DNA from 2 places in the Nocardia sp. NPDC052112 genome. Region 2 is predicted to be linked to the other one. Evidence: riboswitches for the same ligand, from Rfam matches in the RefSeq annotation. Region 2 holds a riboswitch; the other holds the start of a gene.
What was found. A riboswitch is a leader RNA that binds a small molecule or an ion and turns the genes downstream of it on or off. The one in region 2 is predicted to bind thiamine pyrophosphate.
Positions count from the first base shown of each region.

Region 1: it holds a riboswitch for thiamine pyrophosphate, as region 2 does, so the genes downstream of both, AB0L58_RS03385 (cytosine permease) here and thiC (phosphomethylpyrimidine synthase ThiC) in region 2, are expected to answer to the same signal.

Region 1 is NZ_JBFAWD010000002.1:18,356-22,000, reverse strand. It holds gene AB0L58_RS03390 (LOG family protein) at 1-66, opposite strand, end outside; gene AB0L58_RS03385 (cytosine permease) at 409-1,779, opposite strand; TPP riboswitch at 1,776-1,890, opposite strand; gene AB0L58_RS03380 (hypothetical protein) at 2,073-2,354, shown strand; gene AB0L58_RS03375 (DUF72 domain-containing protein) at 2,338-3,147, opposite strand; gene AB0L58_RS03370 (DUF4383 domain-containing protein) at 3,188-3,645, shown strand, end outside.
Region 2 is NZ_JBFAWD010000011.1:32,935-36,579, reverse strand. It holds gene fahA (fumarylacetoacetase) at 1-499, shown strand, start outside; gene thiC (phosphomethylpyrimidine synthase ThiC) at 793-2,418, opposite strand; TPP riboswitch at 2,410-2,536, opposite strand; gene AB0L58_RS21935 (hypothetical protein) at 2,645-2,839, shown strand; gene AB0L58_RS21930 (VOC family protein) at 2,832-3,314, opposite strand; gene AB0L58_RS21925 (hypothetical protein) at 3,382-3,645, opposite strand, start outside.

The DNA.
Region 1 (3,645 bases), on a different contig from region 2:
GGCCTCGATACCAGTGCAGTCACTCGGTCCGCACACCGCAACCTGCATGGGTACGTCGTATGCCATGAAGTCGACGATAGTTGTCCTGAATCTTCTTCATTGCGTACTCCCTGTAGGTCGGCCTGGCACGCCCAGTAGTACGGTTCAGCCTTTTCCACCCCACGGGCGCTGTCTCGTGATCGTGACGTCGGCGATTCGAGACGAGGGGACGTCGCACCGCTGCTTGCCGCCTGGGATTCGAGCGAATGCCGAAGTGGCGGAATTGATCTCGGCACATATCCAGTGGGCGCCTCGTATGAGACAGAGCCTGTGCGGGGTGTGCACTGGATACGCGACAGCGCTGCCGTGCGTCCCGCGTCGACAACGCGTGAGCCACCTGTCGGCGGTCGCGGTGCATCCATTCGGAGGCTATACAGACTTGCGTCGCACCGAAATCCGCCCCACACCCCACGCGATCACGACCGCGGCCAGGAACGACAACAGCGACGCGCTCATCCACGCCTGTTTGGTGAAGTGCAGTTCTTCCTGTACGTCGACCCAGAAGTCGGTCCACACTCCGGCATCGCCCGGGTTGATCAGTTGGTATACCGAAAGTCCGACCAGCCAGGCGAAAACCATGCCCCAGCGCGATGGCGCGGTCGCCGAGGTATCCCACTGGTCCCGCGTCCGCAGGAAGAAATCCGCGACGAGCACGCCGAGCAGTGGCACGAAGACCGAACCGATCAGGCCGAGGAAGCCGAAGTAATTCGCCATGTTCAGCCGCAGTGCGAGCAGCGTGATCAGCAGGCCGAGACCGATCGAGAGCACCCGGCGGTCGACCCGGGGCGCGAGATTCTGAATCGACACGGCCGTCGAGTACACATTCGCGAAGGACTGGTCGGCCTCGCGGAAGACGAAGACGAAGAAGAACACCGCTCCGAAAGTGACCTTCAGGAATGGCGAATACACCCCGCCGTCGGCGGACGCGAGCGCCAATGCGAACAGTCCGAGCACATAGGCGATGATCTGGGTGAACGCATACGCCCCACTGGCCGCGCCGAATGCCGCGCGGGTGCTGCGGGAGTGCCTGGTGTAGTCGGCCGCCACCGGCACCCACGAGATCGAAACCGCAAGTGCCGCATCGGTAGCGATCCAGAAGAGATTCCAATCCACACCGAACGGCCCGCCGCCCGCGGGTCCCGGATTGGCGGTGAGATTCGGCAGACCCGCGCGGACGAACTGGATATAGAACCAGATCAACGCGATCACCACGCCGACGGTCACGAATCGCCGCAGCATTCGCACCGATCCGAGCGGCCAGATCGTCAATACCGTCGTCAGCACACCCGCGGCGATCACATAAACCCAGTGCGGCCCACCGTCGAACAGCTCCTCGGCCGCATCGCCGATGACGATCAGTTCGAAGGTGCCCCAACCGATCAGCTGCGCGATATTGAGCACCGTCGGCAGGTAGCTGAGCTTCGCACCGAACAACCCGCGCAGCAACATCATCGCGGGCTTACCCGTCTTGGCTCCCGGCACCGCGGCCAGGCCGAGCATGAGTCCGCCGACCACCGTTCCGATGATCATCGCGAGAATGCCCGCGGCGATGGAGATCTGCGCGGCGCCACCGGTGTTCGGTGCCAGCACCGTGTACGCGCCGGAGAAGGCGAACAGGCTGACCCCGAGGTTCGCCCAGAATGCGCTCTGGTCCCAGAAAGACAGGACTTTCGGCGCGGGCTGGTCCAGCGTCAGCGGTGCTTCGCGCCGCTCGGATCGATCAAGGGTGGGTGTAGACATCCCGGTACCGCTCTCCCTACGCCGGCATTACCCGGACAGGTTCATGCGGTCGGCGAAACGTGGGGTCCGCCCTCTCAGCCCGGCCGTGCCCGAGCTCCCGCGTTGGGGTCGTTCGGGCGAAATGCTACACCCGCGCACCGGCGCGCCGGGCCGCGCCTTCGGACATTCCAGACAGGTTCCGCAGAGACCGCCCGAAAATCTCGGCCGACGTCCATACTGTGCGGTACCGACCTGGTTATTGCTCGGTTATCTGCCGCTCATCGCCCGCCTCTACCTGGAATGAGTATGCGCCCATGATGCTGATTACCTTGCACGAGACCGTCCTTGCCCAACTCGGGGATCCGACGCCCGAGGCGCCACCCAATTCGGAGAAGATCCTGCAGTTGGTCCGTTACCTGACTTGGTTTGTTCTGCTGTCGGGTGTCTGCGGTATCACCTACGCGGGCGGCCGGTTCGCTTGGGAAAAGTGGAGCGGAGGCACCCTGGACTCGCCGAAGATGCTCGCCGGCGCGATGGTCGGTGGTGTCATCGCGACCAGCGCGGGCACCATCATGAACGCTATCGTCGGGAACTGAAACCCGTTGTGGGCGTTCGGCTGACGGTGGATCCGGCCGCGGCGGCGGTGCGCGCGAAGACGATTGCGTCGCGCACCGCCGCACCGCCGGGATCATTGTTGAAGTAGATGAACACCTGCGCCCGATCCGACCAGGTGTCGGCCAGCCGTCGCGCCCAACTGGTGAGTGCCGTGCGCCCGTAACGCGGTGCGGGTGTCGCGCGTCCGGAATGCAGTCGCAGATAACCCCAATCCGTCGTCCGCCACAGCGGGGCGACCGGGCGCGATCGGACATCGGCCCAACACAGCGCCGCACCGCATTCCGTCAGGACGGCACGAACTTCGGGAATCCACCAGGAATCGTGCCGGGGTTCGACCGCGATGCGGATCTCGGGCGGAAAACAGCGCAGGCAGGCGTCGAGCAGTGCCGGATCCACCCGCAGCGTCGGCGGCAGTTGCAGGAGCACCGGCCCCAGCTTGTCGCCCAGTGCACAGGCGTGCTCCAGCATGCGCGCGACTGGCTCCTCGGGTTCGCGCAGCCGCTTGATGTGGGTGAGGAACCGGCTGGCCTTGACCGCGAAACAGAAGTCCGGCGGTGTTCGATCCCGCCATGCCGCGAAAGTCTCGCCGCTGGGCAGCCGATAGAAGGCATTGTTGCTCTCGACCGTCGCGAAGCCCGCGGCGTAGGTTTCGAGCCACGCACGCTGCGGAACTTTTCTCGGATACAGCACATCGCGCCAGTCGCGGTACTGCCAGCCCGACGTGCCGACGAGCAGGGGCACACCTCCATCGAAGCACTTTCCCGTCACCGCCATATCAACTACTCTGTGTAGTAGAGCGATCGGGGAGGGTGCGATGGGCGAACTATCTGTGGTAGATCGGCGAATCGGTGGGGCGCAGTGGAGTTTTCTGCAATGGGCCGTGTTCGTGATCGGTGCGATCCATATCGTGTGGGCGATCGCGGGGTGGTTCGCCGAGCCCAGTTTCGAACTCGGCGAACACGCCCCGGCGACTCCGGTGCTCGGTATGGACTACAACGGCTGGCATGCGGTGGCCGGGCTACTGCTGTTCGGCCCGGCGCCGATCGTCGCGACCCGCAAGTCGTGGTCGGCCTGGTACTGCATGCTCGCCGGGGTCGGCGGGGGATTCGTGGTCGGGGTGTGGGCGCTGTTCTCGCACCACGTGCTGATCTTCAGCTTCCCGAGCCATATCACCGATGCGATCGAGCACATGGTGACCGGTGCGACGCTGCTGGCGCTCGTCGCCGTACAGGTCGTCCGTGACGGTGGCCTGCGCCCGGTATTCGGCTCGTC
Region 2 (3,645 bases):
GTTCCTCGGCAAGTCGTTCGCGACCTCGCTCTCGGCCTGGATAACGCCGCTGGCCGCCTTGGAGACCGCGCGCAGACAGCTGCCGAAACAAGAACCCAAGCCGCTGCCCTACCTGCGAGGCAGCCAGCCATGGGGCCTCGATATCGATGTGGCCGTGCATTGGAACGGCCAAACCGTCTCGCATCCGCCGTATTCCCGGATGTACTGGTCACCGGCGCAGATGCTGGCGCATCTCACCGTGAACGGCGCCGCCACGCGCACCGGCGATCTCTACGCCTCCGGCACCATCTCCGGATCGGAGTCGGACCAGCGCGGTTCGTTCATCGAATTGTCCTGGGGCGGGGCGGAACCTGTCCTGGTGAACGGTCTGCACCGGACCTTTCTCGAGGACGGTGACGAGGTGGTCATCACGGCATCGGCACCGGGTTCGAAGAAGCGGCGCATCGGCCTCGGTGAGGTCCGTGGACGCGTCTGGCATGCGTTACGTGATCGCGCCTGAGCGGCGCACTCACTGCGTGGCGGCTCGAACACCAGCATCGACCGCGGCGATGAAGCGCAGCGGATCCTCGGTGAGCGGATCGACCACATCGGGAACGCCAGCGTGGTCATGATGGTGCAGCCAGTCCTTCGCCGCCCTCGGTTTTCCGATCGCCCGCGCGAATGTCGGACAGGCAACCACTCGGCATCAATTTTGGCGAATCCGCTCCTGAGCGGCGGATTCTTCGTGTACCTTCCTGAATGAAGCCCCGGACCACCCCTTGGTCCGGGGCTATCGCCATTTCAGCGGACTGCTTATGATACGACCGGCAGGTACACCTGTGCGCCGTGGTCGGCGAATTCCGCGGACTTCTCGGCCATTCCGGCTTCGATCGCCTCGGTCTCCGAAAGCCCCTGGCGCGCGGCGTATTCCCGCACATCGGCGGAGATGCGCATGGAGCAGAACTTCGGTCCGCACATGGAGCAGAAGTGCGCGGTTTTGGCGGGCTCGGCGGGCAGGGTTTCGTCGTGGTACTCGCGGGCGGTGTCCGGATCGAGGGACAGGGCGAACTGATCGCGCCAGCGGAATTCGAACCGGGCCTTGGACAATTCGTTATCGCGGTCCTGGGCGTACGGATGCCCCTTGGCGAGGTCGGCGGCGTGCGCGGCGATCTTGTAGGTGATCACGCCGACCTTGACGTCGTCCCGGTTGGGCAGCCCCAGATGCTCCTTGGGGGTGACATAACACAGCATCGCGGTGCCCGCCTGGGCGATGATGGCCGCGCCGATGGCCGAGGTGATGTGGTCGTAGGCGGGTGCGATATCGGTGGCGAGCGGGCCGAGGGTGTAGAACGGCGCTTCCTCGCACAGTTCCTCTTCCAGCCGCACGTTCTCCACGATCTTGTGCATCGGCACGTGCCCCGGCCCCTCGATCATGACCTGTACGCCATGCGATTTCGCGATCTTGGTCAGCTCACCGAGGGTGCGCAGCTCGGCGAACTGGGCCTCGTCATTGGCATCGGCAATGGAGCCGGGACGCAGGCCGTCGCCGAGGGAGAAGGTCACATCGTATTTCGCCAGGATCTCACAGAGTTCGGCGAAGTTGGTGTACAGGAACGACTCCCGATGATGCGCCAGACACCATGCGGCCATGATGGATCCGCCACGCGAGACGATGCCGGTGACCCGCTTGGCGGTCAGCGGCACGTAACGCAGCAGCACACCGGCGTGCACGGTCATATAGTCCACGCCCTGCTCGCACTGCTCGATTACGGTGTCGCGGTAGATCTCCCAGGTGAGCGCGGTGGGATCACCGTTCACCTGCTCCAGCGCCTGATAGATCGGCACGGTGCCGACCGGGACTGGCGAATTGCGCAGGATCCATTCGCGCGTCTCGTGAATGTTCTTGCCGGTGGACAGATCCATAATGGTGTCCGCACCCCAGCGGGTGGCCCACACCATCTTCTCCACCTCCTCCGCGATCGAGGAGGACACGGCCGAATTGCCGATATTGGCATTGATCTTCACCAGGAACTTCTTGCCGATAACGGTCGGCTCCAGCTCCGGATGCCGGTGGTTGGCCGGGATGACCGCGCGACCCGCGGCGACCTCGTCGCGCACCAGCTCCGGCGAAACGCCCTCGCGTACGGCGATGAAGCGCATCTCGGGGGTGATGAGACCCTGCCGCGCCCAGGCCAGCTGGGTACGCGGACCGTCGACCTCGGGCTTTGCCCAGCCGTCGCGCAACTTCGGTAGACCGGCCTCCAGATCGACGGACGCCTTATCGTCGGTGTACGGGCCCGAGGTGTCGTAGACGTCGAAGTGCTCGCCATTGGTCAGATTGATCCGACGCACCGGAATGCGCAGGTCATCGACCGCCTGGTAGTGCTTGACGCTGCCTTCGATCGGACCGGTGGTCACGGAATCGACAGGTGTGCCCATGAATATCCTCCCTACGCCGGCATTACCCGGTCAGGTTCATACGGTCGACGGCCCTGAACGCCCGAATTGGGCTAGCCGTCCTCTCAGCCCGCTGGTGCGAGCCCCCGTTGGTGTGTGAAATTTTCCCGCCCGACGATACCTTTCCACGTCCGTGCCCCGCCCGGCGATCGGAGGAACATACAGCGAAGCGACCGTCGCCCAACCGGGCGCCGGTACATTCCTCAGGGTGAAATTCACCCTGGAGGTAGATCTGGATGTCCTGCCCGAGGGCGTGGCGGCGCCGGCCGATCTCGCCGATGAGCTCGGCCGCATCCTGCGCTATTGGGGCGGAAATATGAAGCACTACCAGATCACCGAGGGCGACGGCTCCGCCATCTACAACTCCGGATACCGCGAGGTCGGCTCCTGGCAGATCAGCTGACCTTGCCTTCGTAGGCGTCCCGCATGCCCTGCAGGTCGATCTTCTGCATTCCGAGCATCGCCTGCATAGCGCGGTTCGCGGCCGCGCGGTCGGTAGCGGCCAGCAGGGTGTCGGCTTCGACGGGCCAGATCTGCCACGGCACACCGTATTTGTCATTGAGCCAACCGCATTCGATCGGCTGGCCGCCGTCGGCGAGCAGCGCCGTCCAGAGCCGGTCGACCTCGTCTTGGCTGTCGCAATTGACCAGCAGCGACATGGCGTGGGTGTAGTGGTAGTCGCCGCCGCCGTTGATGGCGGTGAACTTCTGTCCGTTGAGTTCGAAATCGACGAGCATGGTGAGCCCGGCTTCGCGTGGCCCCGCCTCGGAGTAGGGCACGACATTGGTGATCTTCGAATCCTCGAACAGCGAACAGTAGAACTCGGCGGCCTCCTCGGCCTGGGTGTCGTACCAGAGGTTCGTGACGATTTTCTGCATGGTGGTCCTCCCGGTCGGTGTACGTGTATCAGTGCCGACGGTGCGCGCGGGCGGAATTCATCGCTGGTCAGTAGGACTGGAGTTCGATCAGGGTGCCCGCCGGGTCGCGCAGGTGCGCGGTGCGCAGATTCGGGCCCCAGTGCGGCCGGTCGGCCGCGGCGGCGGCCAGGGTCGCGCCGTTGCGCAGGCACAGCTCGAGGCCCGCGTCGACATCGGGCACTCGGCAGACGAACATCGCGGCGTCCTGCGCTGGTGCGGCGGTGGCGGGCATATCGGTGGTCCCGACGACTTCGGACATCGCGGTGCGGTCGAAGAGCACCAGTACCGCTTG